Regions from separate parts of the Cellulomonas sp. NPDC058312 genome, predicted to be linked through region 1. Evidence: riboswitches for the same ligand, from Rfam matches in the RefSeq annotation. Region 1 holds a riboswitch; the other holds the start of a gene.

Evidence for each region. A riboswitch is a leader RNA that binds a small molecule or an ion and turns the genes downstream of it on or off. The one in region 1 is predicted to bind thiamine pyrophosphate.
Region 2: it holds a riboswitch for thiamine pyrophosphate, as region 1 does, so the genes downstream of both, ACFVXN_RS17910 (thiamine ABC transporter substrate binding subunit) here and ACFVXN_RS05700 (YkoF family thiamine/hydroxymethylpyrimidine-binding protein) in region 1, are expected to answer to the same signal.

The regions. Positions count from the first base shown of each region.
Region 1 is NZ_JBHVZE010000002.1:296,587-311,469, reverse strand. Features, by position in the region: gene ACFVXN_RS05740 (diguanylate cyclase domain-containing protein) at 1-106, opposite strand, end outside; gene ACFVXN_RS05735 (alpha/beta fold hydrolase) at 248-1,060, shown strand; gene ACFVXN_RS05730 (class I SAM-dependent methyltransferase) at 1,083-1,850, opposite strand; gene ACFVXN_RS05725 (family 43 glycosylhydrolase) at 1,868-4,288, opposite strand; gene ACFVXN_RS05720 (iron ABC transporter permease) at 4,380-6,539, opposite strand; gene ACFVXN_RS05715 (ABC transporter substrate-binding protein) at 6,561-7,562, opposite strand; gene ACFVXN_RS05710 (ABC transporter ATP-binding protein) at 7,658-8,473, opposite strand; gene ACFVXN_RS05705 (NAD(P)/FAD-dependent oxidoreductase) at 8,634-9,818, shown strand; TPP riboswitch at 9,854-9,962, shown strand; gene ACFVXN_RS05700 (YkoF family thiamine/hydroxymethylpyrimidine-binding protein) at 10,012-10,677, shown strand; gene ACFVXN_RS05695 (ECF transporter S component) at 10,727-11,302, shown strand; gene ACFVXN_RS05690 (ABC transporter ATP-binding protein) at 11,292-13,001, shown strand; gene ACFVXN_RS05685 (energy-coupling factor transporter transmembrane component T family protein) at 12,998-13,768, shown strand; gene ACFVXN_RS05680 (glutathione peroxidase) at 13,804-14,286, shown strand; gene ACFVXN_RS05675 (GPP34 family phosphoprotein) at 14,446-14,883, opposite strand, start outside.
Region 2 is NZ_JBHVZE010000007.1:57,113-71,995, reverse strand. Features, by position in the region: gene ACFVXN_RS17960 (MFS transporter) at 1-300, shown strand, start outside; gene ACFVXN_RS17955 ((Fe-S)-binding protein) at 387-2,621, opposite strand; gene ACFVXN_RS17950 (Na+/H+ antiporter subunit A) at 2,887-5,988, shown strand; gene ACFVXN_RS17945 (Na(+)/H(+) antiporter subunit C) at 5,997-6,512, shown strand; gene ACFVXN_RS17940 (Na+/H+ antiporter subunit D) at 6,509-8,083, shown strand; gene ACFVXN_RS17935 (Na+/H+ antiporter subunit E) at 8,080-8,664, shown strand; gene ACFVXN_RS17930 (monovalent cation/H+ antiporter complex subunit F) at 8,661-9,131, shown strand; gene mnhG (monovalent cation/H(+) antiporter subunit G) at 9,128-9,550, shown strand; gene ACFVXN_RS17920 (SAM-dependent methyltransferase) at 9,582-10,304, opposite strand; gene ACFVXN_RS17915 (DUF4235 domain-containing protein) at 10,417-10,701, opposite strand; TPP riboswitch at 10,839-10,970, shown strand; gene ACFVXN_RS17910 (thiamine ABC transporter substrate binding subunit) at 11,057-12,148, shown strand; gene ACFVXN_RS17905 (ABC transporter permease) at 12,159-13,883, shown strand; gene ACFVXN_RS17900 (ABC transporter ATP-binding protein) at 13,880-14,883, shown strand, end outside.

The DNA.
Region 1 (14,883 bases):
GCCCGCCGAACGCCACCAGCAGCGACACGACCAGGAACGCGGCCGCGAGCTGGGGCCGCAGCTCGCGGTCCCGCTCGACGTGCGGTCCCTCGTCGGTCGCCGGCATGGCCCCAGTATGGGAAAGCGGATGCCGGCGCGGGCGCACCGACCGGGTGAGAGATGCCGGGGAACGGGTGATTCACGCGGGCCCGGGTGCGGGCGTGCGACGGCGGCGGACGACGGCGGGCGCCTGGGCTAGCGTCGCCCGGTGACCTCCGCCCCGCCCGCGTCCCGCCGCACCGCCCCCGCCGACGACGGCGTCGACCTGCTGTGGACCGCGCTGGGGTCGGGACCGCCGGTCCTACTGCTCCAGGGCCAGGCGACGCCGACGGCCGGCTGGGACCCCGTCGTGCACCGGCTCGCGGACCGGTTCCGGGTGCTGCGGACCGAGCAGCGCGGCACCGGCGGCAGCGCGCCCGGACGTCGGGAGGACGCGCACGCCCGGTTCACCACCCGGGCGCTGGCCGGGGACGTGCGCGCGGTCCTGGACGCCGCCGGGGTCGACCGCGCGCAGGTCGTCGGGCACTCGATGGGCGGCAAGATCGCGCAGTGGCTGGCGGTGGACGCCCCGGACCGCGTGGCGTCCCTGGTGCTGCTGGCGACCAGCGCCGGTGCCGGCGACGGGGTGCCCCGGGACGCCGCGGCGCACCGGCTGCTGCTCGGCGGGGACCCGGTCGAGCGCCGCCGGCTGTTCTTCGCCGACGACTGGGCCGCGGCCCACCCCGACGAGGTGCGCCGGTTCTTCACGCTCGACGCCGACCGCCCGACGCTGCGCGCGCTCTACCGGGCGAGCACGACGCACGACGCGCTCGCCGTGCTATCGCGGATCACGGCGCCGACGCTCGTCGTGCACGGTACGCACGACCGCCTCGCCGCCCTCGCGTCGGCCGAGCGGCTGGCCGCTGCGATCCCCGGCGCCGAGCTGGTCGCGATGCCCGGCGCCGGGCACGGGCTGCACCTCGACAGCGCCGGTGCGGCCGCGGCGGTCGACGCGTTCCTCGACCGGCACGCGGCGGGCTGAGGGCGGCGGGCCGAGGCGCCGGTCAGGCGCGCGCGACCAGCAGCCGGTAGGTGTTCCGGAACCGGAACCCCCCGCCCGGCGTCCGGAACCGCTCCGCCGCGTCGACGACGACCGGGCCCCGCTCCCGCAGCCCGGCGGCGTCCTCGCCGAGCAGCACCCCACGGACCAGGGCCTCCTCGTCGTCGGCCGTCCACGACACGTCGACCAGGGTCACGGTCTCGACGGTCAGGCCCGCAGCGGTCAGCAGCGCCCGCACCGGCGCCTCCTCCCGCAGCGGGTGCTCGTCGCCGAGCGGCTCGCCGTCGTCCAGCGCGAGGGCGGCCTCGACCACGTCCAGCTCGTTGCGGTCGCGCTCGGCCCAGCCGCACACCGCGACGCGGCCGCCCGGTGCGACGACGCGCGCCACCTCGGCCAGGGCGACCTCCGGGTCCGGCACGAGCTGCAGCACGTTGACCGCGGCGACGACGTCGAACGCCCGGTCGGGCCAGGGCAGCGCCTCGGCCTCCGCGACCCGCACGTCCGCCCCGGGTGCGACGGCGCGGGCCCGCTCGACCATCCCCGGGGCGGCGTCCGCCCCGGACACCGCGGCCCCGAGCGACGCCGCGTGGGCCAGCAGCTCCCCGCTGCCGCACCCGACGTCGAGCAGCCGCGTCCCCGGGCCCACGCCCGCCGCCGCGACGACGGCGCGCCGGACCGGCTCGGCCGACGGGGCCCACAGCCGCGCCCAGTCGTCGGCGATCAGGGTCCAGGGGTCGTCCGGCGCGAGGTCCACGGCCCCAGTCTCGGTCACGCGGTCGGCCGTCGCGCTCAGTCCGCCCAGATCCGCAGGTGCTCGAACTGGGCCGTGGCGCGCGGGTCGGTCCCGTTCCAGCCGTGGGCGACCAGCCCGACCCGCAGGTCGGTGCCCGCGGGGAACGTCCACACCCCGCCCGCGACCCACGTGCTGCCGTCGGTGCTGGTGAGGCCGCGGACCTCGTGCTCGCCGGTGTCGTCGGTCCGGTGCACGAGGCGCAGCCAGGTGGTGTCGCCGGGCGGCCCGACGATCGTGCCGCCGTACGCGAGCCGGCCCGCGTACGGGGTCTCGTACCCGAGCTCCGTCTGCCGGGTGTTCCAGATCGCGACGTGCGACAGCCGGGCGAACAGGTCGTCGCCGCCGTACGCCACCAGCCCTGCCTGCTGGTAGTTCCGGACGTCGTCGACGCCCAGGTCGGTCGTCACCTGCGTCTCGGCGGTCCAGCCGCCGTCCGGCACCGCGCGCAGCAGCACCCCCGCGTCGTTCCCGCTGCCGGTGAGGTCGGCCTGCTCCACCGGCCAGACCAGCGCGCCGTCCGCGACCGTGACCTCGGGCGCCCGCAGCGCGGTCCAGCCCGCGCCGAGGTCCGCGTCGAACGTCACGTCGTCCGTCAGGGTCCCGGTGGTCGGCAGCGGCACGGGCACGACGTCGTCGCCCGCGAGCGGCACGACGCTGAGGTCGTCGACGTGCACCCCGGCGCCGCGGGCGACCGCACCCGCCGAACCGGCGCCGACCCGGCGCGGCAGGTCGAGCGCCACCGCGGCCAGCGGGTCGCCGAGGCGCGCCTGGCTGACCTCCGCGCGCGCCGTGCGGCCGTCGAGCTCGAGGACCACGGCGTGCCAGGTCGACCAGTCGACGCCCGGGGGCAGCGGGGCGGTGGCCTCGCCCGACCCGGACCTCAGCACGAGCAGCCCGGCGCCGGGGTCGACCACCGCGCTCACGCCGGACGGTCGCCCGCTGCCGCCCCGGCCGCCGTCCGCGCGCGACCAGTCGGCGTCGTCGTGCCGGTCGCCGCGGCCCGAGCCCGCCTGGCCCGCGACCACTCCGCCGGCCGCCGTCCCGTCGAGCCGGAGATCGCCCTCGACCCGCACCGGGACACGCTGCGGCTCGCGGGTGAGCAGCGCTCCCGCGCGCCGCGACACGGCGTGCGGGCCGCCCTGCGGGTCCGTCGGCTCCGTGCGCCAGGACGCGCCCCGGAACGGGGACCCGGTCCCGGCGTCGAACCCGGTCACCGCGCGGCCGTCCGTCACCGGTGCGGTCTGCTCGCCCTCGGACGCACCCGCGCCGCCGTTCACCACCGGCCAGCCGTCGACCCAGTCCAGCCGGTCGATCAACATCGGGCGCTCGTTCACGCCGTCGGTGCCATCCAGGTACGGGTCCGCCCGGTCGATGGCGTGGTAGACGATCCAGTCCTGGCCCGCCAGGTCCGTGGCGACGGCGTTGTGCCCGGTGCCGACCCACGCGTTCCCGTTCGGCGTCAGCACCGGGGTGCCGCCCGCGCGCGACCCGTCGAGGGGCACGCCCTCGCGGTCCAGGTACGGCCCGGTGAGGTCCGTCGCGCGGCCGACCTGCACGCTGTACCCGGTCGTGGGCCCGGCGCAGCAGTTCGCGGTCGACGCGAACAGGTACCAGAACCCGTCGCGCTGCACGACGTACGCGCCCTCGAACTTGTTGTCGACGGCCACCCGGGTCGGCGCGCCCACCGCCTCGGTCCCGGTCGCGTCGAGCTCGGTGACCCAGATGCCGCCGTAGTAGGACCCGTAGAACAGGTGCTCGGTGCCGTCCGGGCCGACGACGTGGTGCGGGTCGAACGTCCACAGGAAGTCGTCCGGTCCGCCGCCGCCGGGCCGCGGGTCGACGACGGGGTCGCCGGAGTCGGTCCACGGGCCGGTGGGGGTCGGGGCGGTCGCGACCCCGATCGCCCCGTCGCCCGCGCCCGGGGTCAGGGTCGTCTGGGTGACGACGTAGTAGAGCCGGTACTCGCCGTCGACGTAGCGCACGTCGGGCGCCCAGAGCGCCGCGAGCCGGTCCGGGTCGGTGTCCGCCCAGGTGGGCAGCGTCGGCTCGGTGAACGCGTCGCCGACGTACTCCCAGGTCACGAGGTCGGCCGACCGCGACACCGGCAGCAGGTGCCGGGTGCCCTCGCCCTCGCGCAGGGGGTCGGTCGTGCCGTACGCGTACCACCAGCCGTCCTGCCCGCGGACGACCGCCGGGTCGGCGTACGTGTCCGCGAACCCGGCGCTCACCGGGTTGGCGTACGTCCCGACCGCTCCCCCGCCACCGGGTCCGCCACCGCCGTGCCCGCCGCCGGACGGGCCGCCCGCACCGCCCGCGCCAGCCGCGGCCGGGACCGCGAGCAGCGGCAGCGCGATCAGGACGGAGGCGGCTCCGGCGACGAGAGCGCGCCGCGGGGACCAGGGGGTGCGCTGCGCCATCGCAGGCTCCTGCCGTTCGAGAGGGACGGTGGTGCGTCCCTTCTACCCCGGCCACCCGCCCCCCGCCACCGGCGAGCGGCGCGGGGGTGGGTCAGCGGCGGGCGCGCATGCGCCAGAGCAGCCACAGGAAGTACGGCGTCCCGACGACGGCCGTGACCAGCCCCGCGGGCAGCTGGGCGGGGGCGATCGCCGTCCGGCCCACCGCGTCCGCCACGGCGACCAGGGTGGCGCCGAGCAGCACGGTCGTCGGGAGCAGCCAGCGGTGCCGCTTGCCGATCAGCATCCGCGCGGCGTGCGGCGCGACCAGCCCGACGAACGCGATCGGCCCGATGGCGGCGGTGGCGGCGGCGGTGAGCAGCACGGCCAGGGCGAGGTGCGCGTACCGCGACCGGGGCACGTCGACGCCGAGCACCCGCGGGGTGACGTCGTCGACCTGCACCAGGTCGAGGTCGCGGTGCGTCCGGGCGACGACCAGCACGCCGATCAGCAGCGCGACCGCCATCGGCACCAGCTGCGGCGTGCCCGCGCCGAACGTCGAGCCCCCGAGCCAGGTGATCGCGCGGTTCTGGTTCCACGGGTCGGTGCGGACCAGCAGCAGCGTCGTGATCGCGCTGGCGCCCGCGCCGGTGCCGAGTCCGACGAGGACCATCCGCCCGGCGGCGGCGCCGGTCCCGGCGCTCACCCCGAACACGAGCAGGCCCGCGACGACGGCCCCGACGAGCGCCCCGGTGAACACCAGGGCGAACGACGGCCCGGTGACGAGCACGATGACCAGCACCGCGCCGAGGCCCGCGGTGTGCGCGACGCCGAGCACACCGGGGTCGGCCAGCGGGTTGCGGGTGACGGCCTGCACGAGCCCGCCGGCCAGCGCGAGGCACGCGCCGGCGAGCAGGGCGGCGGCCACGCGCGGCACCCGGGAGTCGAGGATGATGTCGAGCCGCACCGACGCGCGGCCGGCGAGCCAGTTCTGCACGTCGCCGAGCAGCACGGTCGAGTCGCCGAGCAGCACGCCGGCGACCAGGGCGGCGACGGCCAGGACGGCCACGACGCCGAGCACCACGGCGGGCGCGCGGCGGGACAGCGCGGTCCCGGCCCGCAGCGTGACGAGCGTGTCCGGCTCCAGCGCGGCGCGGGCGCGTCGGGCGAGCAGGACGAGGGCGACGGCGCCGATCAGGCTGGTGACGACGCCGGTCGGCACGGTCACGCCGCTCACCGGGCCGAACACCGCGCGCAGGGCGACGTCCGAGGTCAGCACCAGGGCCGTTCCGGCGACCCCCGCAGCGGGGATCAGCAGCCGGTGGCGCGCCAGCGGCCGCACCCACGTCGCGAGCAGCCGGACCAGCAGCGGCGCGCACAGCCCGACGAACCCGATGGGCCCGGTGACCGTCACCGCGCAGGTGGCGAGCAGCACCGCCAGCACGACCCCCACCAGCCGGGTGCGGCCGACGTCGACGCCGAGCGACCGGGCTGCGTCGTCGCCGAGCTGCAGCAGGTCGATCCGCCGGCCGAGCAGCAGCAGCCCGGCGAGCGCGACGAGCACGACCGGCAGCACGGCGCGGACGGTGCCCATGCCGTTCTGGCCGAGCGACCCGGCACCCCACGCGAACAGGCCCTGGGTCTCCCAGGGGAACAGCACGAGCATCGCCTGGGTCACCGACACCAGGCCGAGGGTGATCGCGGAGCCGCCGAGCACCAGCCGGACCGGCGACGCGGCCGCCCCGCCGGACAGGGCGATGACCAGCCCCGCCGCGGCGAGGCCGCCGACGAACGCGACGACGACGCTCGGGATCGCCCCGAGCGTCGCGCCGAAGACGGCCGCCGCGGTGACCGCCACGTACGCGCCGGCGTTGACCGCCAGCGTGTCCGGGGCGGCCAGCGGGTTGCGCGCCACGCCCTGGAGCGCGGCGCCCGACGCGCCGAGCGCGCAGCCGACCAGCACGCCCGCCGCGAGCCGCGGCAGCCGGGACGCCGTGACCACCGCGGCCGCCTGGTCGAGGTCGCCCTGCCCCGTGAGCGCCCGCCAGAGCTCGGCGACGGTCACGTCGGCGGTGCCCTGGGTCAGGTGCCACGCGGCGGCGGCCGCCAGCCAGGCGAGCAGGAGCGCGAGCACGACGACGACCCGCACCGGCTGCCGGTCCCGCCCGGTGCCGTCCGGGACACCCGCGAGGGCCGGCGGGACGGCGCCGGGACCGGCGGCCCGGACGCGCGGGGCGTCGGGCCGCCGGGCGGCGGTGGTCGGTGGGGTCGTCACGGCGTGCTCAGCGGGTGCGGGTCACTCGGCGGCGGTGAGCTGCGCGACGAGGTCGTCCGACCAGCCGGCCAGCGACTCGGGGCCGCCGTAGGCCCAGATGCCGACGCCCGCGCGGGACACGTGGCCCTGCTGCACGAACGGCAGGGACTGCCAGACCGGGTTCGACGCGAGGGAGGTCTCGACGACGTCGTCCTCGGAGTCGTTGCCCCAGTACAGGAACCGGGTCTCGGCCGGCAGCGCGGTCAGGCCCTCGACGTCCACGTACGACAGGCCGTACGCGTCGTCGCCCGGGTCGGTCCACGCGGCGGTCAGGCCCATCTCGTCGGCGACGGCCTGGAACGCGGTGCGCGGGCCGTGCATCCGGATGGTCACGTTCGCGCCCTCGGCGTACGGGGAGGCGAACACGACCGGCGTACCGGCCAGCCCGGCGTCGGCGAGCGTCTGGGCGTTCTCGGCCACCTTCGCCTCGGAGGCCGCGACGACCTCGTCGGCCGCGTCGTCCTCGCCGACCAGCGTGGCGACGGACCGGAAGGTCTGCTCGACGTAGCCGATCGGGTCGGCGGCGTCCGCGCCGTCGAACAGCGCGACCGGGGCGATCCGCTCCATCTGCTCCATCGCGCCCTCGGGGATCGAGGAGGTGACGCCGATGATGAGGTCCGGCTCGAGCGCGGCGATGGCCTCGACCGAGGGCTCGCCGCGGGTGCCGACGTCCTCGGGCTCGCCGACCAGCGGCACGCTGGTGCCGACCCACGAGGTGTAGCCCTCGACGTCGGCCGCGCCGACCGGGGTGATCCCGAGCGAGGTGAGCATCTCGGTCTGCATCCACTCCAGCGACACCACGCGGGTCGCGGGGGCGTCGAGCTCGACGGTCTCGCCGCGGTCGTCCGTGATCGACACCGCGCCCGCGCCGTCCGCCGCGGGGGTGGAGGCGTCGGAGGTGGGCTCGTCGGTGGTGCCGCAGGCCGCCAGGGCAGCCAGCGCGCCGACGGCCACCAGGGCGGTCAGCGTGCGTCGCGTGGTCATGGTTCCTCGTGTCTGCGCGGGTGGGTTCCGGGGCTCCGCGCGTCTCGCCCCTCGGCGCCGCACCGGTGGTGCGGCGGTGGTCTGGTCGGGGTGCCTCAGGCGCCGACGGGCGCCGGTTCCACGGCGGCGACCCGCCGCAGCGCCAGCCGCGGGGTGCGCACCGCGAGGTGGCCCGTCCGGGGGTCGGCGTGCACGTCGACGTCGATCTCGTACACCTCGCTGAGCAGCGCGGACGTGAGCGCCTGCTCGGGGGGCCCGTCCGCGACGACCCGGCCGGCGCTGAGCACCAGCACCCGGTCGGCGACGGCGGCGGCCTGCTCGAGGTCGTGCAGCACGACGCCGACCGCGACGTCGTGGACGTCCGCGAGCGCGCGCATCAGCTCGAGCACCTCCACCTGGTAGCGCAGGTCGAGGTGGTTGGTCGGCTCGTCGAGCAGCAGCACCCCGGTGTCCTGCGCGAGCGCGGACGCGAACCAGACGCGCTGCACCTGGCCGCCGGACAGGGCGTCGATGTCGTCGCCCGCGAGGTCGGCGATCCCGGCGAGCTCCAGAGCCCGGTCGACGGCGTCGTGCCCGTCGGGGTCGGTGCCGCGCCAGCCCTGCCGGTGCGGGTGCCGGCCGAACTCGACGGCGTCGCGCACCGTGATCCCGGCGGGCGTCGGCCGCTGCTGCGCGAGCAGCGTCACCTGACGCGCGAAGTCGCGGGCCGACAGCCGGGACGCGTCGGCGCCGCCCAGGGTCACGTCGCCGGCGGACAGCCGCTGCAGCCGGGCCATGCCGCGCAGCAGCGTCGACTTGCCCGACCCGTTCGGGCCGACCAGCGCGGTCACGCGGCCGGCGGCGAGGTCGACGGTGGCGCCGGTGACGACGGGGTCGCCGCCGTAGCCGATGCTGACGTCGGCGGCGGTCATCGCGGCGGGGTGGGCGGGCACGTGCGGGACATTAGCCAAGCCTTACCTCATCTGGCAATCCGCGTCCCGACCGGCGGGCACGTCCCGGCTCGCCTAGCGTGGCCGCAGCACCCCGAGGCTCAGGACCCGGGCCCCGCACGACGACGGAGCGAGGCGCACCATGAGCACCCCCCAGCGGCACGACGTCCTCATCATCGGCGGCGGCAACGCCGGCCTGTCCCTGGCGGGCCGGCTGCGGCGCGACGGGTGCCGGGACGTCGCCGTGGTCGAGCCGGCGAGCGTCCACCACTACCGCCCGATGCTGTCGTACGTGGCGTCGGGCACGGCGACCCTCGACGAGCTGCGCCGGCCGCAGGACGAGGTGGTCCCCGCCGGGGTGCACCGCTACGCCGACCACGTGGTGCGCGTCGACCCCGGGCGGTCCGTCGTGCACCTCGCCGACGGGACGGAGCTCGGCTACGGCGACCTCGCCGTCTGCCCCGGGTCCCAGGTGGACTGGGACGCGGTCCCCGGGTCCCGTGCGGCCGTCGCCACCCCGCACGCCGCGACGAGCTACCTGCCCGAGCTCGCCGAGCGGACCTGGACGATGCTGTCCGCCCTCACCGCCGGCCGCGCCGTGTTCGCGATCGCGGACCGGCACACCCCGTGCGCCCCGGTCGGGCTGAAGCCGCTGTTCGCCGCCGCCGACCACTGGCGGCGCACCGGCGTGCTCGGGGACATCCGCGTCGACCTGCTCGTCGAGGCCCCGCACCTGGTGCAGCACGCCCGCGCGGACCGCGAGCTGCGCGCGGCCGCCGCGGACTACGGCGTCCACGTGCGGACCGGCGTGCGCCTCGACGCCGTCGACCCCGACGACCGCGCGCTGCACGTGTCCGGCGACGACGGCCCCGCGAACCTCCCCTACGACGCCCTCTACCTCGCCCCGCCGCACCGCGCGCCGGCGTGGGTCACGGACAGCGGGCTCGGCGACGCCGAGGGCTTCGTCGACGTCGACCCCGGCACCCTCCAGCACCGCACCCACCCGCGGGTGTGGGGGCTCGGCGACGCGGCGGCGGTCGCGACGGTGCCCTCCGGCGGGGCGCTGCGCCGGCAGGTGCCGGTCGTCGCCCGGAACATCCGGGCCCGCCGGACCCGCGGCGGGATGCGGCGCTACGACGGCTACACGGTCGCGCCCGTCACCACCTCGCTGCGGCACCTGCTGCTCGCCGAGCACGACCGCGACGGCCGCCCGCTGCCGACCCTGCCGTTCCCCGAGCTCGCCCGGCCTCGCCGCAGCCTGCTGCTGTTCGACCGGTACCTCGAGCCGCAGATCTACTGGCACCGGCTGATCCAGGGGAAGGTCTGACCCCTGCTCGTGCGCGCGGCCGGGTGCTAGCGTTCCGGTCGAAGCACGGGAGTCCGGTGAGCCGGGCTGAGAGGGAGTACTCGAACTCCGACCGTTGAACCTGATCTGGGTCATGCCAGCGCAGGAAGCGAATGCAGGGCGCCGGGCACCCGTCCGCCGTCCTCCCGTGCCGACCGACGCACGGAGGACGCCGATGACCGACACCGCCCCCACCACCCTCGCCCGCGCCGCCGAGCCGGCCGCCGACCTGACCGCCGACCCGGTGCGGTTCGGCGTCGGCGCGCGCGTCACCGTCGCCGTCATGGCCGACCGCTACGTCGACGTGATCCGCGGCGCGCTCGCCGCCGCCGACCCCGCCGGGCTCGTCCTGCGCACCGGCGACGTCAGCACCTATGCCGGCGGCGACGAGGCCGACCTGCTGCGCTGGCTGACCGACCTGACCGAGGCCGTCGCGGCGTCCGGCGAGCACGCCGCCGTCACCGTGCACCTGTCCCGCGGCTGCCCCGGGGAGGTCCGGTGCGACCTGCCGGGCGGCGCCGGACCTCGCGGTGTCGAGCCGCCCACCGGTCGGCGCACCGGCCGGTTCGCCGCCGCCGAGTGGGCGCTCTACCCGCTCGCTGACGACGTCCGGGCCGGGGTCGAGCCGGACCACATGCGCGACATCGAGGCCGCGATCGCGCTCGCCCGGGCGGGCGGCACCGTCCGCGCCTCGGAGCACTTCGTTACCCGCCTCGAGGGCGACCTCGGTGCGGTGCTCGAGGCCGTCGTCGGCGCGTGGACGACGGTGGGCCGCGGCGTGCAGCACGTCACGAGCCACCTGACCCTGTCGCTCAACAGCCCGTCCCACGCCGGTGCGTGACGCGGGGCCGGGGCCGACCCGGCGGGCCCGTCTCGAGCTCAAGGAGATCGTGCTGCTCGTGATGCTGGGCGTCGTTTTCGGCTTCCTGTACTGGGCGCTCGTCCAGGCGTGGAACGCCCTCGCGGTGCTGATGGGACCGGCCGGCGACCTCGCGCAGCATGTGCTGCTCGGCGGCTGGTTGATCGTCGCGCCCGTGGCCGTCGCGGTGATCCGCCGCCCCGGCGTCGGGATCCTCGCCGAGGTGATCGCGTCGGTGGTCGAGGTGGTGTTCCTGGGCTCCCCCGTCGGGCCGCTGCTGCTCGTCGCCGCCGCGATCCAGGGACTCGGCAGCGAGCTGCCGTTCGCGCTGGGCCGGTACCGGCGGTTCGGCTGGGCCCGGTTCGCGGTGTCGGGCGCACTCGGCGCCGGGCTCGTGTTCGCCTGGTCGGCCGTGCGGTTCGGCTGGTACGGGCAGGACATCCTGCTGCTGCGGCTCGGCCTCCAGGTCGCGTCCGGGGTGCTGCTCGGCGGGCTGCTCGCGAAGGTGCTCGTCGACGCGCTGCGCCGGACCGGGGTGCTGGACGGGTTCGCGATCGTCCGCGCGGAGCGGGACCTCGAACCCGCCGTGGTGCGTCGTGACCGCTGACGCCGCGACCGACGACGCCGTGCCGGTCCTGCACACCGAGGCGCTCGAGGCGGTGTTCGCGACCGGCGACGGCGTCGGGCCGGTCGACCTGCGCGTCGCGCCCGGGGAGCAGGTGCTGCTGCTCGGGCCGTCCGGGGCGGGCAAGTCCACGGTGCTGCGCTGCCTGCACGGCGCCGTCCCGCACGTCGTGCCCGCCCAGGTCACCGGGCGGGTCCGCGTCGCCGGCCGGGACGTCGCCACGACGACCGTCGCCGGGCTGGCCGACGTCGTCGGCGTGCTCGCGCAGGACCCCGAGACCGGCGTGTGCCTGCCCGACGTCGACGAGGAGGTGGCGTTCCCGCTGGAGAACCTCGGCGTCGACCCCGACCGGATCGGCGCCGCGGTCGACCGCGCGCTGGACGTCACCGGCGCCGCGCACCTCCGCGACCGGCGCACCGACGGGCTGTCCGGCGGGGAGCTGCAGCGGGTCGCCCTGGCGGCGGCCCTCGCGCCCGGGCCCGCCCTGCTGCTGCTCGACGAGCCGACCTCGATGCTCGACGCCGACGGGGTCGCAGCGGTCCGGTCCGCGCTGGCCGCCGCCCGGGACCGGACCGGGGCGGCCTGCGTCCTGGTCGAGCACCGGCTCGACGAGCTCGCGGGCGACGCGGGCCTCGACGGCCTGCCCGGGCGGTGGGTGGTGCTCGACCGGCAGGGCCGCGTCACGCACGACGGCCCCGCCGCCGACGTCGCGAGCCGGGCCGGCGCCGACCTGCTCGCCCGCGGCTGCTGGCTGCCGCTCGACGTGGAGCTCGCCGCGGCGTTCGGCGGTCCGGTCGGGTCGCCCGACCACCAGCGGCGCGTGCTGGACCTCGCGGCGCGGGCACCCGCGTCCCCGGTCGTGCCCCGCGGTGCCGGGCCGACGCTGGTCGCCCGCGGGCTGGCCGTCGCTCCCCCGCCGGCACCCGGTCGCCGGCGCCGGGACGTCGCCCCCGTGCTGCACGACGTCGACCTGACCCTCCGGGCCGGCGAGGTGGTCGCCCTGGTCGGCCCGAACGGCAGCGGCAAGTCGACGCTCCTCGCCTGTCTGGCCGGGGTCGCCCGCCCCGCCGCGGGCACGGTGACCGGACCCCGCGCGGGCCTGGTGCTGCAGAACCCCGAGCACCAGCTGTCCCGGACGACCGTGCGCGCCGAGGTCGCCGCCGGACTGCCCCGCGGGCCGGCGACGGACGCGCGGGTCACCGACGTGCTCGAGCGGTTCGACCTCACCGGGCACGCCGACCACCACCCGCACCAGCTCTCCGGCGGGCAGCAACGCCGTCTCGGCCTCGCCGCGGCGCACGTGCACGACCGGCCGTTCCTGCTCGCCGACGAGCCGACGTTCGGTCTCGACCGGCACGGCACCGTCGCGGCGCTCCGAGCACTGACCGCCGCCGCGGCGCAGGGCCGCGGCGTGCTGTTCTCCTGCCACGACCTGCGGGCGGTCGCCGGCACCGCGGACCGGGTGCTCGTCGTCACCGACGGGCGCCTGATCGCGGACGTCGGGCCGCTCACGCTGCTGCGCGACCCCGGGCTGCTGGACGCCGCCCGGCTGCGGGTGCCGCGGGTGCTGCGCTGGCTCGCCGACGCGGTCGACGACCTCGGACAGCTGCGGCACGCGCTGCGGGAGCTCGACGACCGGGCGCTGCGCGGCGTCGACGCGGCAGCGGGGGTCGCCCCGTGAGCGCGCTGGCGGCCCGCAACCCCACGGTCAAGGCCGCGGTGCTGCTCGGGGTCTCGCTGGCGACGCTGCTGCTGCTCGACCCCGTCACCCTGCTGGCGCTGTACCTGCTGGGCCTGGTCACCGTGCGCGTGGCGGCGGGCGTCCGCGGTCGCGCGCTGCTCACCGCGCAGGTGCCGTTCTGGACGTTCGGCGTCGGCCTCGTCCTGGTGAACGCCCTGAGCCGCCCCGGCACCCCGGTCCTCACCGGCGCGCCCGTGCGGATCACCCACGAGGGCCTGGTGATCGGCACGGCGCTCGCGCTGCGCGGCCTGGTGATCGGCGTGCTCACCGTCGGGTTCCTCGCCAGCACGCCCCCGCGCGCCCTCATGGTCAGCCTCACCCAGCACGCCCGGCTCAGCCCCCGGTACGCGTACGCGCTGCTGGCCGGGCACCGGATGCTCGCCGCACTGCCCGCGCAGTGGGCGCACATCCGCGCGGCGCACCTGGTCCGCGCACCGCTGGGCCGCGACGGCCGACCCCGCACCGGCCCGGCCGACCTCGGCCGCTGCGCCTTCGCCCTGCTGGTCGTCTCGGTCCGGGCCGCCGAGCGCACCGCCCTGGCCCTGGAGTCGCGCGGGCTGTCCGACCGCCCGCGCACCCTCTGGCGCCCCGTACCCCTCGACCGCCGTGACGCGCTGCTCGCCGCCGGGGTCGTCGCGGTGGTCGCCGGCGTCGTCGGCGTGGGGGCCGTCGTCGCCCCGCTGCTCCCCGGGTGGATCCACCCCTGAGGCCGCGCCCGACCGACGCTGCTAGCGTCGCCGCCATGCAGCTCGACGACATCCCGGTCCGGACGCTCCGCGGTCAGGACACCACGTTCGGCGCGCTCACCGAGGGCCGGGTGGCGCTGGTGGTCAACGTCGCCTCTCGGTGCGGCCTGGCCCCGCAGTACGAGCAGCTCGAGGCCCTGCACAGCGCCTACGGCCCGCGGGGGTTCACGGTCGTCGGCGTGCCGAGCAACCAGTTCCTCCAGGAGCTCGGTTCCGCCGAGGCCATCGAGGAGTACTGCTCGACCACCTGGGGCACCACGTTCCCGATGCTCGAGAAGGCCAAGGTCAACGGCCGGCACGCGCACCCGCTCTACGCCGAGCTCACCCAGGTCCCCGACGACGACGGCAAGGCCGGGCGGATCACCTGGAACTTCGAGAAGTTCCTCGTCGCCCCCGACGGCCGCGCCCGCCGCTTCCGCCCCCGCACGCTCCCCGACGCCCCCGAGGTCGTCCAGGCCATCGAGTCGCTCCTGCCCTGACCCCGGGCGCCCGTCCGTCGGGCTGCCCGCCAGCCGCAGCCGCCAGCCGCAGCCGTCAGCCCGCTGCCGAGACAGGGCGTGCGCGTCGACATCGGGCGCTGCGGGGTCCTGTCTCGGCGCGGACGTCCTGTCTCGGCGCGTCCGCCCGGGCGGGCAGCGTCAGGAGGATGCCGTCGTGGCGACCGTCGCCGCCGTGATGCCCGCGGTGATCGCCGCGACGGACGCCGCGATCGCGTCCTGCACGGCCTTCGCGGCCCAGGTGCCCTCCGCGACCTGCTTGGCCCGGCGCTTGATCTCCCGCGCGGGGACGCCGGGGTGGTCGACGGCGGACGGGGCCTTGTCGACGGCCGCGAGCAGCGCGACGAGCGCCCCGGTCCGCGCGTCGGGCGCGAGCCCCTGGACGAGCACGGCCGTCAGCGCGCCCCGGACCGCGCCCTCGTGGCGGGTGTCGGCCGCGAGCCACCGGGTGCGCGGGAACAGCCCGAGCACCCGGTCGTCGTGCCGGGTCAGCAGGCCGCGCTCGACGAGGCGGTCGGCGAGCGCGTCCTTCGCGCCCTTGCCCAGGCGGTTGACCAGGTCCGACGCGGACCGCTCCCG
Region 2 (14,883 bases), on a different contig from region 1:
GAGCTGGGCACCACCCTCGGCGTGGCCGTCCTCGGCTCGGTGCTGAACGCGACCTACCGCGCGCGGCTGACGGTCCCGGAGACGCTGACCGGCGACCAGGCGCACGCCGCCGCGGAGACGCTCGGTGGCGCCACCCGCGTGGCCGGCGACCTGGACCCGGCGGTCGCGGACTCCCTGCTGGAGTCGGCCCGCCTGGCCTTCGACGCCGGCGCCCAGCACGCGTCGGCCGTCGGCGCGGTCGTGGCGGTCCTGGCGGCGGCGGTCTCGTTCGTGACCCTCCGCCGCGCCACCGCCCTCTGACGGGCTCGAGGTCGAGGGTTTCGCCGCGAACCGGGGGCTGAAACCCTCGACCTCGCGCGAAACCCTCGACCTCGGCGCGCGCGAGGTCACGCCCCCGCGCGGATGCGGGCGAGCAGGAGCTGGGCGATGTCGGTGACCTCCGGGACGCCGACCGCGGCGCGGTCGACGTCCGGCGGCGGCGTCGCGGCGGCGACGCCGTCCGTGAGCATCACCGTGCAGTAGGGGCACGCGGTCGCGACGACGTCGGCGCCGGTGCCGACGGCCTCCTCGGCGCGGGCGGTGCCGATGCGGGTGCCGATCGACTCCTCGACCCACATCCGCGCGCCGCCGGCGCCGCAGCAGAACGAGCGCTCGCGGTTGCGGGGCATCTCGACGACCTCGACGCCGGGGATCGCGGCGAGCAGCTCACGCGGGGGCTCGTAGACCTGGTTGTGCCGGCCGAGGTAGCAGGGGTCGTGGTAGGTCACGCGCTGCGGGGCGGCGTCCGGGGCGGCGACCGGGCGCAGCCGGCCCTCGCCGACCAGCCGGTCCAGCAGCTCGGTGTGGTGCACGACGTCGTACCGGCCGCCGAGCTGCGGGTACTCGCGGGACAGCGTGTTGAAGCAGTGCGCGCAGGTGACGACGACGGCCCGGGCCTCCGCGGCGGCGAGGGTCTCCACGTTCGCGGACGCGAGCATCTGGTAGAGCACCTCGTTGCCGGCGCGGCGGGCCGGGTCGCCGGTGCAGCCCTCGCCGTCGCCGAGCACCGCGAACGTGACGCCCGCGGTGTGCAGCAGCTCCGCGACCGCGCGGGTCGTGCGGCGGGCCTTCTCCTCGTACGCGCCCGCGCAGCCGACCCAGAACAGGTAGTCGACCTCGGCGGCGGTCGCGACGTCGGCGCCGACCACCGGCACCTCGAACGGCAGGTCCTTCGCCCAGTCGAGGCGCTGCCGGGCGGGCAGGCCCCAGGGGTTGCCGCGCCGCTCGAGCTTGGTGAACGTACCGCCGAGCTCGGCGGGGAACGCCGACTCCATCAGGGTCTGGTAGCGCCGGATGTCCACGATGGTGTCGACGTGCTCGATGTCGACCGGGCACTGCTCGACGCACGCGCCGCAGGTGGTGCAGGCCCACAGGGCGTCGGCGTCGATGATCCCGGACGCCACCAGGTCGACGTCGACGTGCCCGGGCTCGACCTCGTCGCCGGCGCGCGCGGCGCGCAGGTACGGGGCCGTCGCGGCCGCGTGGTCCCGCAGCGCCAGGGTCAGCAGCTTCGGGGACAGCGGCTTGCCGGTCGCCCAGGCCGGGCACTGGTCCTGGCAGCGCCCGCACTCGGTGCAGGTGGTGACGTCGAGCAGGCCCTTCCAGGTGAGGTCCTCCACGGCGCGCACCCCGAGGCGGGCGTCGTCGGGCAGGTCCTCCAGGGCGGCGACGTCGAGGTCGCGGTCGCCGACCCGCAGCGGCTGCAGCGGGCCGAGCGCGACCGCGCCGGACGGGGAGCGCTGCGCGTAGACGTTGAGCACCGCGAGGAACCGGTGCCAGGCGACGCCCATCGTCGGCTGCAGGCCGACCACGACGAACCACGACGCGGACACCAGGATCTTCACCGTCGCGCACAGCACGACGGCGGCCTCGACGGCGGCGGTCGACGCCCCCGACCACAGCCCGCCGATCCACGCGGTGGTGGGGAAGTGCCACGCGGACGCCAGCGCCGACCCGTCCCGCACCGCGAGCTCGTGCTCCAGCCCGCGCAGCAGCAGCACCGCGAGCACGACGAGCAGCACCGTCGCCTCGACGACGACGGCCTGCGCGGTGCTCGACCCGAAGAACCGCGACCGGCGGACCGGCTCGGTCGGGGCGGGCCCGCTGCCGTCGCCGACACCGGCCCCGGCGGCGGCGACCGCCCGTGCGGACGTCCGCGGCAGCCCGCGCGGCGTCGCCCGGACCCGCACGGCGATCAGCGCGAGGATGCCGACCAGCGACAGCCAGGCGATCCCCTCGGTCAGCAGCTCCCACGGCGGCAGGTGCCCGAGCAGCGGCAGCGCGGCCCGCGGGTCGACGACCTGTGCGTACCCGGTGACCAGCGTGAAGAACAGGATCGGGAACGACACCATGACGACCCAGTGCGCGGCCCGGACGACGGGCGTGTGCCGGAACCGGCCGTGCCCGACCATCTCCCGCAGCACCAGCAGGGTGCGCCGTCCGACGGGCCGCAGGCGTCCCGGTGCCGGCCGGCCCGACCGCACCGTCCGCGTGATCCGGGTCGCGCCGTGGGCGAACACCCCGACGCCGACGACGGTCGCGACGAGCACCACGACGAGGCAGGTCAGCCGGAGCGCATCCACGCCGTCACGGTAGCCGCCGCGACCCCGTGGGCCGCCGCCGGAGGTCCCGCCCGTGGCGAGGACCACCCCCCGGCGCCGGGTGGGCGTGGGCATCGCTTGATAGAGTGCTGGCAATCCCTCGACCCTCGGTCGGCCCCGTCGGTGAGCCCTGCTCCCGCGGCGTCGTCGGCGGCGACGGGTGCCGACCTGCTGACAACACCACACCCCGCCGGCTGCCGTCGGCACCGACCGACCGACCACCCGCCCACGACAGGACGGAGCGGACGTGCTGCAGCTCCTCGCGGTGCACCTCGTCGCAGCCCTGGTCGCGCCCGCGCTCGTCGCGTGGATCGGCCGGAGGGCGTTCTGGGTCCTCGCGCTCGCCCCCGCCTCGGCGGCGGTCTGGGCGCTCACCCTCACCGGCGAGGTGATGGACGGCCGCGGGCCGGTCCAGTCCGTCGCCTGGATCCCCGGCCTCGGCCTCGAGCTGTCGTTCCGCCTGGACACGCTGTCCTGGCTGATGACGCTCCTGGTCGGCGGCGTCGGGTCGATCGTGCTGATCTACTGCTCGGCCTACTTCAAGCCGCACGCGAGCGGCCTCGGCCGGTTCAGCGGCGTCCTGGTGGCGTTCGCGGGCGTGATGCTCGGCCTGGTCACCGCGGACGACACGCTGCTGCTGTTCGTGTTCTGGGAGCTGACCACGGTCTTCTCCTACCTGCTCATCGGGCACTACCACGAGCGCAAGGCCAGCCGCCGGGCGGCGATGCAGGCCATCGTCGTCACCACCGCGGGCGGCCTGACGATGCTGGTCGGCGTCGTGCTGCTGGGCGAGGCCGCGGGCACCTACCGGCTGTCCGAGACGATCGCGCACCCCCCGCACGGGCCCCTGGTCACCGCCGCCGTGGTCTGCCTGCTCGTCGGCGCCGCGAGCAAGTCCGCGCTGATCCCGCTGCACTTCTGGCTCCCCGCGGCGATGGCCGCCCCGACCCCGGTCAGCGCGTACCTGCACGCCGCCGCGATGGTGAAGGCCGGCGTCTACCTGGTGGCGCGGTTCGCGCCCGCGTACTCCGACCTGTCGGTCTGGCGCTGGATGATCGTGCTGCTCGGCGGCGGGACCCTGGTGCTCGGCGGCTGGCGCGCGCTGCGTCAGCACGACCTCAAGCTCATCCTCGCGTTCGGCACCGTCAGCCAGCTCGGCCTGATCGTGCTGCTGATCGGCTACGGGACGCGGGCCACCGCGCTCGCGGGCCTCGCGATGGTCGGGGCGCACGCCATGTTCAAGGCGGCGCTGTTCCTCGTCGTCGGCGTGGTCGACGCGGCCACCGGCACCCGCGACCTGCGGCGGCTGTCCGGCGTCGGCCGGGCGCTGCCGGTCACCGCCCTGGCCGGCGGGCTCGCGACGCTGTCGATGATCGGCGCGCCCCCGTTCGCGGGCTACGTCGCGAAGGAGGCCGCGCTCGAGGCGTTCGGCCACGGCGGCGAGCCGCTGGACGTCGTCGTGCTGGTGGTCGTCGCCGTCGGCTCCGCGCTGACCGTCGCGTACGGCCTGCGGCTCTGGTGGGGCGCGTTCTGGACGAAGCCGGTGCTGTCGCCCGCCGCGGTGAAGCGGCTGAGCGCGGCGAAGGACGCGCGGTACGCCGCGGAGGACAAGGCCGCCAAGGACGTGGCCGAGGCCGCCCCGACCTGCGACGACGACCGCGCCGACCCCGCGCCCGTCGGCCGCCCGTCGCTGCTGCTGGTGTGGCCCGCGATGCTGCTGGCCGTGCTCGGCCTCGCGGTCGCGCTGCTGCCCGGGCTCGGCAAGCAGCTGCTCGCCCCGCACGCCGACACCTACCCCACCGGCGAGGCCGGCCACCTGCTGCTGTGGGGCGGGTTCACGCCGACGCTGGCGATCACGGTCGCGGTGCTGCTGTCCGGCGCGCTGCTGTTCGTCGCGCGCGGACCGGTCGAGGCCGTGCAGGCGCGCGTCCCGCACGTCCCCGAGGCCGACCGGTTCTACCGCCGGATGATGCGCAAGCTCGACGACCTCGCCGCGGACGTCACCGCCCTCACCCAGCGCGGGTCGCTGCCGTTCTACCTCGGCGGGATCCTCGTGGTCTTCGTGCTCATGGTGGGCATCCCGCTGGTCGCGCTCACCGAGCTGCCGACCGAGGTCCGGGCCTGGGACCGCCCCGCTCAGCTGGTGATCGGCCTGTTCGTGGCCGTCGCCGCGGTGCTGGTCGCGCGGGCCCGCCGCCGGCTCAAGGCCGTCATCCTGCTCGGGGTCGGCGGCTACGGCGTCGCCGCGCTGTTCCTGCTGCAGGGTGCACCCGACCTGGCGCTCACGCAGGTGCTCGTCGAGACCGTCACGCTCGTCGTGTTCGTGCTGGTCATGCGCCGGCTGCCCCCGTACTTCTCCGACCGCCCGCTGGTCGGCTCCCGCTGGGTGCGGCTCGGCATCGCGCTGGCCGTCGGGCTCACGGTCGGCGGGCTCGCGCTCGTCGTGCCGGGCGCGCGGGTCCACGACCCGGTGTCGGTCGACTTCGCCGAGGAGGCGTACTCGTTCGGCGGCGGCAAGAACATCGTCAACGTGACGCTGGTCGACATCCGCGCGTGGGACACGATGGGCGAGATCTCGGTGCTGCTGGTGGCGGCGACCGGTGTCGCGTCGCTGGTGTTCCTGCGCAAGCGGTCCGGCGCGATCTTCCGGGCCGGCGACGCCCCCGCGCACCGTCAGGTGTGGGGCGGCGGCGGGGAGGACCCCACGGCCGCGCTGCGCCGGCCCGTGACCGACCGGCCGACCTACCAGTCGCGCGAGTGGCTGCGCGCCGGGCGGACCCTCGCCCCGCGCCGCCGGTCCGTGGTGTTCGAGGTCGTGGTCCGGCTGCTGTTCCACACGATGATCGTGTACTCGCTGTTCCTGCTGTTCTCCGGCCACAACGCGCCGGGCGGCGGGTTCGCGGCCGGCCTGGTCACGGGGATCGCGCTGATCGTGCGCTACCTCGCGGGCGGCCGGTACGAGCTCGGGGAGGCCGCCCCGGTCCAGCCGGGTCTGCTGCTCGGCAGCGGCCTGTTCCTGTCCGCGGGCGTGGGCCTCGGCGCCCTGGTGTTCGGCGGCAGCGTGCTGCAGTCCTGGATCATCGACGCCTCGATCCCGCTGGTCGGCGGGCTGCACCTGGTGACCTCGCTGTTCTTCGACATCGGCGTGTACCTGGTGGTCGTGGGTCTGGTGCTCGACATCCTGCGCAGCCTCGGCGCGGAGATCGACCGGCAGGCCGAGGCGGACGGCGACCCCGAGGGCGTCGGCGGGCACGCCGACCCGGGCGAGCCGGTGCAGGTGCTCGCCCCGACGGGCGAGGGCCTGGACGTGGGACGCGGGACCCCCCGCGGGACGGGAGGCGCCGCGTGACCATCGACATGAGCCCGAACCTGGTGCTGGTCGGCGTGATCGTCGTCCTGGTGACCACCGGCGTGTACCTGCTGCTGGAGCGCAGCCTGTCCCGCGTGCTGATCGGCGTCGTGCTGATCGGCAACGGCGCGAACCTGCTGTTCCTGGTCGCCGGGGGCGCGGCGGGGCGGCCGCCGATCGTCGGGCTGGAGCCCGAGGGGCGGATGAGCGACCCGCTGCCCCAGGCGATGGTGCTGACCGCCATCGTCATCACCCTCGGCATGACGGCGTTCCTGCTGGCGATGGCCTACCGGTCCTGGCAGCTGCACCAGCACGACGAGGTGCAGGACGACGTCGAGGACCGCCGCATCGCGCGGCTCGCCGCCCGCGACGAGCGCGCGTTCGAGGACGCCGACACCGAGGACTCGACCACCACCCTCGACGAGGAGGCGGCCGAGACCCGCGACGAGACCGACGAGGGCGAACCGGTGCCCGCGGGCGCGGACCGCCACCACACGACCGACCGAGGGCAGGAGGGCCGATGAACGACTACGCGTTCCTGGTGCCGCTGCCCGTCGTCGTCCCGCTGTTCGGGGCGGGCCTCGCGCTCGCGCTGTACCGCCGGCCGCGGCTGCAGCGCATCATCAGCGTCGTCTCCCTGAGCATCGTCCTGGTCGTCGCCGCGACGCTGCTGGTGCTCGCCGACGACGGCCCGCTGGTCGTCGACATCGGCGGCTGGGCGGCGCCGGTCGGCATCGACCTGGTCGCGGACCGGCTGTCGGCGCTGATGCTCACCGTGTCGGCGGCCGTGACCCTGTGCGTCCAGCTGTACTCGCTGGCCCAGGGCGAGGCCGACGGCGACGAGGCCGCGCCGGTGTCGATCTACCACCCGACGTACCTGATCCTGACCGCCGGCGTCGCGAACGCGTTCCTGTCGGGGGACCTGTTCAACATCTACGTCGGCTTCGAGATCCTGCTCGCGGCGTCCTACGTGCTGCTGACCCTGGGCGGCACCGGCGAGCGGATCCGCGCGGGCAGCATCTACGTGGTCGTCGCGCTGCTGTCGTCGCTGCTGTTCCTCGTGGCGATCGCGATGATCTACGCGGCCACGGGCACGGTGAACCTCGCCCAGCTCGCGGAGCGGCTGCCGGAGATCGACGCCGACGTGCGCCTGCTGCTCCAGGCCATGCTGCTGCTGGCGTTCGGCATCAAGGCGGCGATCTTCCCGCTGTCCGCCTGGCTGCCGGACTCCTACCCGACGGCGCCCGCGCCGGTGACGGCCGTGTTCGCGGGCCTGCTGACCAAGGTCGGCGTGTACGCGATCATCCGCACCCAGACGCTGCTGTTCCCCGAGGGCCGGATGGACGACGTCCTCATGTGGGCGGCGCTCGCGACGATGGTCGTGGGCATCCTCGGCGCCGTCGCGCAGGACGACCTCAAGCGGTTGCTGTCGTTCACGCTGGTCAGCCACATCGGCTACATGATCTTCGGCATCTCCCTCGCCTCCGAGACCGGCTGGGCCGCGGCGATCTACTACGTCGCGCACCACATCATCGTGCAGACCGGGTTGTTCCTGGTCGCGGGGCTGATCGAACGGCGGGGCGGGTCGACGTCGCTCGACTCGCTGGGCGGCCTGGCGAAGGCCGCGCCCGTCCTGGGGATCCTGTTCTTCGTCCCCGCGATGAACCTCGGCGGGATCCCGCCGCTGTCCGGGTTCCTCGGCAAGGTCGGCCTGATGCAGGCGGGCGTGCAGGACGGGTCCGGGCTCGCGCTGACCCTGGTCGTCGGTGGCGTGCTCACCTCGCTCCTCACGCTCTACGCGCTGATCAAGGCCTGGAACAAGGCGTTCTGGCAGACCCCGCCCGAGCCGCTGCCCGACACGCACCTGCCGAAGGGCATGGTCGGCTCCGCCGCCGCGCTCGTCGTGCTCGGCCTGACCCTGACCGTCGCCGCCGGCCCGCTGTACGGGTACGCGGAGCGCGCCTCCGCCGCCCTCGCCGACCGGTCGGTGTACGTGCAGGCGGTGCTCCCGGACGGCAGCCGCGGCTCCGGCGAGTCGGTGGACGCCACCCGCGAGGACGAGTCGGTCGACCCGGCCCTGGAGGAGGACGGATGAGCCTGCACCCGCGCCGCCACCGGCTGGCGACCCAGTGGCCGACGATCATCTGGCTCGTCGTCGTCTGGGTGCTGCTCTGGGGCGACCTGTCGTTCGGCAACGTCCTGGCGGGCACCGTGGTCGCGGTGCTCGTCACCGGGCTGCTGCGGATGACGCCCATCGACTTCCACGGCCGGCTGCACCCCTGGGGCCTCGTGGTCCTGGTGACCCGGTTCGTCTGGGACCTGCTGCACGCGTCCGTCGAGGTGTCCTGGGTGGCCCTGCGCCCCCGGCACACCCCGCGGGGGGCCGTCATCGGCGTCCAGCTGCGGAGCCACTCCGACCTGTACCTGACGATGACCGCGGAGCTCTGCTCCCTGGTGCCCGGGTCGCTCGTCGTGGAGGCCCACCGGCTGACCGGGATGCTCTACCTGCACGTCCTCGACGTCGAGCAGACCGGCGGCGTGGAGCGGGCCCGGCAGAACGTCCTCGACCAGGAGGAGCGGGTGCTGCGCGCGTTCGCCTCCGACGCGGAGCTGCGGGAGGCCGGCCTGGAGCCGCACCCGCGCCGCGCCGCCCGACGCGCGGAGGTGCGCGCATGACCGTCGTCCTCATCATCTGCGCCGTGCTGCTCACGGCAGCCGGGATCCTGGCGCTGATCCGGGCCGAGCGCGGGCCGTCGATGCTCGACCGCACCGTCGCGCTGGACATCATCGTGACCGTGGTCGTCGCCGCGGTGGCGCTGTACGCCGCGTCCGAGCGCCGGACCGACGTGGTGCCGATCCTCGTGGTGCTGTCGCTGGTCGGGTTCGTCGGCTCGGTGACGATCTCCCGGTTCGCGTCCGTCGAGCCCGCCGGCGAGGGCCGGGTCCGGTCCCGCGAGGAGATCGCCCAGGAGGAGGCCGAGCGGATCCGCGCCGAGGAGGAGGCGGAGGCCGCCCGCAAGGCCCGTCGCGCCCGCGAGGTCGAGGCCGAGGTGTCGACCGCGGAGGCGGTCGCGCAGGACGGGCACCACAAGGAGGCGCCGGCCGAGGACGGCACGGCGAGCGACGAGGGGAGTGCCCGATGAGCTGGGACCTGGTCGCCGACGTCGCCGCGGCCGTGTGCATGCTGGGCGGGGCGCTGCTCGCGTTCGCCGCGGGCGTGGGCGTGCTGCGGTTCCCGGACCTGCTCTCGCGGATGCACGCCGGCACGAAGCCGCAGGTGCTCGGCCTGATCCTCGTCCTGGTCGGCCTCGCGCTGCGGCTCCGGTCCGGCGGGGCGGTGTGGGCCCTGGTGCTGGTCGCGCTGTTCCAGATGCTCACCGCGCCCGTCGCGGCGCACCTGGTGGGCCGCGCGGGCTTCCGGACCGGCAAGGTCCGTCGGGACCTGCTGGTGGTCGACGAGCTCACCGAGGCCCAGGACATGGCCACGGAGCGCGACGCCCCGGACCTGCCCCGGAACACGGCGACGTCGCTGCCGCGCAGCGAGGAGCCGGACCGACGCTGACGCGCGGCCGCACCCGAGCCCTCGGGAGGCGTCACCGCCGCAGGAGCGCCACCTGGAGCAGGTCCTCGCCGTACGTCGTCGCGTCCCGGACCCGGCGCATCGGGCGCAGCTCCACCTCGGTCAGCCAGTCGAACGCCCGGCGCAGGTCGTCGGGGCCGTAGGCGAGCCCGCCGCCGAGGCTGCCGGTCCGGTACAGGTCGAGGTCGTCCGCCTCCGTGCCGCCGTCACCGGCGTGCCCGGTCGTGAAGCAGGTCAGCGCGAGGTGCCCGCCCGGCCGGAGCACGCGCTCCAGCAGCCACCGGTACGAGACCCGGCGGTGCGGGGGCAGGTGGTGGAAGCAGCCGGAGTCGACGACGACGTCGTAGGGCGCCTCGCCCCGCCAGCCGAGCACGTCCGCCCGGACGAACCGCACCGCGACCCCGGCGGCGTCGGCCCGCTCGCGGCCCCAGGCGAGCGCGGTCGCGGACAGGTCGAGCGCGTCGACCGCGCAGCCCTGCTGCGCGAGCCAGACGGCGTTCCGGCCCGGCCCGCAGCCGAGCTCGAGCACCCGGGTCCCGGGGCCGAGCGGCAGCCGGCCGTCCGCGTGCCAGGCGACGAGGCTCTCGTCGGGGGCGTCGCGGAAGAACGGCACGCCGCGGCCGCGGTCGGTGTAGAACGCGTCCCAGAAGTCCGTGCCGCCGCGGTCGGACCACCGGTCGGCGCGCTCCTCGAACAGCTGGTCGAGGAGCGCGAGGACGTCGTCGACGGTGTGCACGGAGCGACCCGTCGCACGGCGCTGACCTGGGCTTTCGTCGGTGGAGGGCATGGCCCAGGCTACCGTCGCGGTGGGACGCGACGGGGGGACCTGGGGGCCTTGCGCGACCGCCTCAGCGCGGCAGGCGGCGGTTGGTGTCGACGCGCTTCGCGAACTTCTTCGTCCCGCGGGTCGCGAGCACCCGGGCGATCGTCACGGCCGCGGACGTGATGGCCGCGGCGGCGACGACCTCCCCGATCCGGATGTCGTCGGCGTCGTCCTCGGGCTTCGGCGGCTTGTGCCCGGACGCGGCCTTCCACGCGGTGTCGACGGCCTTCGTCGCGAGCCACGCGACGGCGCCCGCGACGATCAGGCCGGTGACCTTGGCGATGGTGGACTGGGTCTCTTCGTCGGCCACTGCGACCTCCTGCGCTCGTGCGTCGTCCGGGCGGCGGCTGCCGGGCCCGGTGCTGCCCTCACGCTAGTGCCGCCGCCCCCGCGCCGCAGGTCACCGGGCCCGTGCGGGACGCCCGCCGGACCGGGTGTAGCCTCGGCCCCGAACGACAGGGGAGCGTCCCGGGCGTCACCGCAGGTGGCACCCGACCGACGCTGAGAGTGCGGACGGAACCGCAGACCCTCGAACCTGATCCGGTTAGCACCGGCGGAGGGAGTCGGGAATCTCAGCCACCTCGTGCCGTCGTGCCCCGTGCTCGCGCGCGGGTGCGCGTCCGGGACGGGACGGCCCCCTCGGTGCACATCGAGGAGGAACCACCATGACGCGCACGCGTGCGCACCGCCGGACGCTCCGGCACACCGCCCCGGCCGCGCTGGCCGCCACCGCCCTGGCCCTGACGGGCTGCTCGGTCGCCGGGGGTGCGTCCGACGACGCGTCGACCGGCGCCGCCGGCGGGACGGTCACGCTGGTCACGCACGACTCGTTCGCGCTGAGCGACGGGCTGCTCGAGCAGTTCGAGGCGGACACCGGCCTGACCGTGCAGCAGGTCGCCCCCGGCGACGGCGGCGCGCTGGTCAACCAGCTGATCCTCACCAAGGACGCCCCGCTGGGCGACGTCGTCTACGGCATCGACACGACGTTCGCGTCGCGGGCGATCGACGAGGGCGTGCTCGCCCCGTACACGTCGTCGGCGCCCGCCGCCGCCGACGCCGCGGCGTACGCGCCGGACGACTCGGGCTCGCTGACCGCGGTCGACGTCGGCGACGTGTGCCTGAACGTCGACCACGCCTGGTTCACCGCGCAGGGCGTGCCCGAGCCGACGACGCTCGAGGACCTCACCCAGCCGCAGTACCGGGACCTGACGGTGGTCACCAACGCCGCGACGAGCAGCCCGGGCCTGGCGTTCCTGCTGGCGACGGTCGGCGCGTTCGGCGAGGACGGCTGGCAGCAGTACTGGACCGACCTGACGGCGAACGGCCTCAAGGTCGCCGAGGGCTGGTCCGACGCGTACTACACCGACTTCTCCGGCGGCGGTGGCGGCGGCTCCCGGCCGATCGCCCTGTCCTACGCGTCGTCCCCGCCGGAGACCGTGCCCGAGGGCGGCGACGAGCCGACCACCGGGGCGCTGCTCGGCACCTGCTTCCGGCAGGTCGAGTACGCGGGCGTCCTCGCGGGCGCGCAGAACCCCGAGGGCGCGCAGCAGCTGCTCGACTGGCTGCTGTCCGACGAGGTCCAGGCCGACATCCCGGGCTCGATGTACATGTACCCGGTGAGCTCCGCGGTGGACCTGCCCGAGGAGTGGGCGCGGTGGGCCCCGCAGGCCGAGCAGCCGATCGAGGTGCCGCTGGCGGACATCGCCGAGCACCGCGACGAGTGGGTCCGCGACTGGACCGACCTCGTGATCGGCTGACGGCGCGACGATGAGCACCTGGGCGCAGGCGTCCCCGACCGGCACCGCCCGGCCGGGGACGCCCGCGCGCCCGGGCGACCGGGTGTGGGCGTGGGGCCGCGCGGCGGCGTGGGCGCTGGCCGCCGTGGTGCCGCTGGTGTTCCTCGGGGTGTTCTTCGCCTGGCCGGTGCTGACGCTCGTGAGCCGCGGGTTCGTGGCCGACGGGGCGCTGGACCTGTCCGGGTTCGCCGAGGTGTTCGCGCGGCCGCGCACCTGGCGGATCGTCGGGCTCACGCTGGCGCAGGGCGCGATCGGCACGGCGGTGTCCGTGCTGCTGGGCGTGCCCGGCGCGTACGTGCTGTACCGGTGCCGGTTCCCGGGCCGCGGGGTGCTGCGGGCGTTCGTGACCGTGCCGTTCGTGCTGCCGACCGTCGTGGTCGGCGTCGCGTTCCGGGCGCTGCTCCGCGAGGGCGGACCGCTCGGGTTCCTGCACCTCGACGGGACGTTCACCGCGATCGTCGCGGCGCTGGTGTTCTTCAACTACGCGGTCGTCGTGCGGACCGTCGGCGGCCTGTGGGAGCGGCTCGACCCGCGGCCCGAGCAGGCCGCCCGGTCGCTGGGCGCGTCGCCCGCCCGCGCGTTCTGGACGGTGACGCTGCCCGCGCTGACCCCGGCGATCACCTCGGCCGCGTCGCTGGTGTTCCTGTTCTGCGCGACGGCGTTCGGCACGGTGCTGGTGCTCGGCGGGCTGCGGTTCGGGACCGTCGAGACGGAGATCTGGATCCAGACGACGCAGTTCCTCGACCTGCGCGCCGCCGCGGTGCTGTCCGTGGTGCAGGTCGTGGTGGTCGTCGCAGCGCTGGCCGTCGCCGGTCGGGCCCGGGCGCGACGCGAGCGGGCGCTGCAGCTGGTCGGCGAGCCCGAGCCCGGCACCCGGCAGCCGCACCCGCTTCCCGCCGCGGTCACCGCCGTGACGCTGCTGCTGATCGCGCTGCCGCTGGGCGCGCTGCTGCTCGGGTCGCTGCGCACCGGCGACGGCTGGGGGCTTGACCACTACCGTGCGCTCGGCACGACGGGCGGGCGCAACGCGCTGACCGTCACCGTGTGGGAGGCGCTGGGCAACTCGCTGCGGGTCGCCGTGGACGCGACGCTGCTGGCGCTCGTGGTCGGCGGCCTGGTGGCGCTGGTCGTCTCGCGCCGGCCCCGACGGCCCGGGGCGCGCCGGGCCGTCGGCGTGCTCGACGGGGTGTTCATGCTGCCGCTCGGGGTGTCCGCGGTGACCGTCGGGTTCGGCGCGCTGCTCACGCTCGGGCACCCGTTCGGGATCGCCACCGACCTGCGCAGCACCGGCGTGCTGGTGCCGGTCGCGCAGGCGGTCGTCGCGGTGCCGCTCGTCGTCCGGTCGCTGCTGCCGGTGCTGCGGGCGATCGACCCCCGGCTGCGCGAGGCCGCGGCCACGCTCGGCGCGGCGCCCGGCCGCGTGCTCGCCACCGTGGACGGCGCCCTGGTCGCCCGGTCGGTGGGCCTCGCGACGGGGTTCGCGTTCGCGGTGTCGCTCGGGGAGTTCGGGGCGACGTCGTTCCTGTCCCGGCCCGACCGGCCGACGCTGCCGGTCGTGGTGTTCCGGCTGATCGGGCAGCCGGGCGCCGACAACTACGGGATGGCGCTCGCGGCGGGCGTGGTGCTCGCGCTGCTGACCGCGGGCGTGATGGCGCTCGCGGAGCAGCTGCGCGGGCCGGTGGGAGGAGAGCTGTGACGGACCAGGTGACCAGCCCGACGACGGCCGGGGCGACCTCCGCCCCCGACGCCCGCGCGGCCGGGCTGGCGGTGCGCGACCTCGTCGTGCGCTACCCGGGCGGGCGCGGGTCCGCGGGCGTGGTCGCCGTCGACGGCGTGACGCTCGACGTCCCCGCCGGCGAGGTGCTGGCGCTGCTCGGCCCGTCCGGCTGCGGCAAGTCGTCGCTGCTGCGCGCGGTCGCGGGGCTGGAGCCGCCCGCGGGCGGGTCGGTCCGGTGGGCCGGCGGCGACGTCGCGGGGGTCCCGGTGCACCGCCGCGGGTTCGGCCTGGTGTTCCAGGACGGCCAGCTGTTCCCGCACCGGGACGTCGCCGGGAACGTGGCCTACGGGCTGCGTGACCTCGACCGCCGCGCACGCGCCGAGCGGGTCGCGGAGCTGCTGGACCTCGTCGGACTGCCCGGGTACGCCCGGCGCCCGGTGGCGACCCTGTCCGGCGGCGAGCGGCAGCGGGTGGCGCTCGCCCGGTCGCTCGCCCCCCGGCCCCGCCTGCTGCTGCTCGACGAGCCGCTGTCCGCCCTGGACCGGTCCCTGCGCGAGCGGCTGGCGGACGACCTGCGCGAGGTGCTGGTCGCGACCGGCACCACGGCGCTGTTCGTCACGCACGACCAGGACGAGGCGTTCACCGTCGCCGACCGGGTCGCGGTGATGGGCGGCGGGCGGCTGCTGCAGGTCGCCGCGCCCGAGGAGCTGTGGCGGCGGCCGGCGACCCGTGCGGTGGCGGAGTTCCTGGGGTACCGGACGTTCCTCGCGGGGTTGGGTGCGGGGCCGGTCGCGGGGCCGGGCGACGCGGGGCCGGGCGGGCCCGCCGACGCCGAGCTCGTCCCGGGCACCCTCGCCGTGGCGCCGGGCGGCTGGCGGGTGCTCGCCGCGGACGAGCCCGTGCCGGACGGTGCGCCGGTCCGCTCGGCGGTCGTCGCCGGTCGGCGCACCCGTCGCGGACGCGTGGAGGTCGAGGCGGT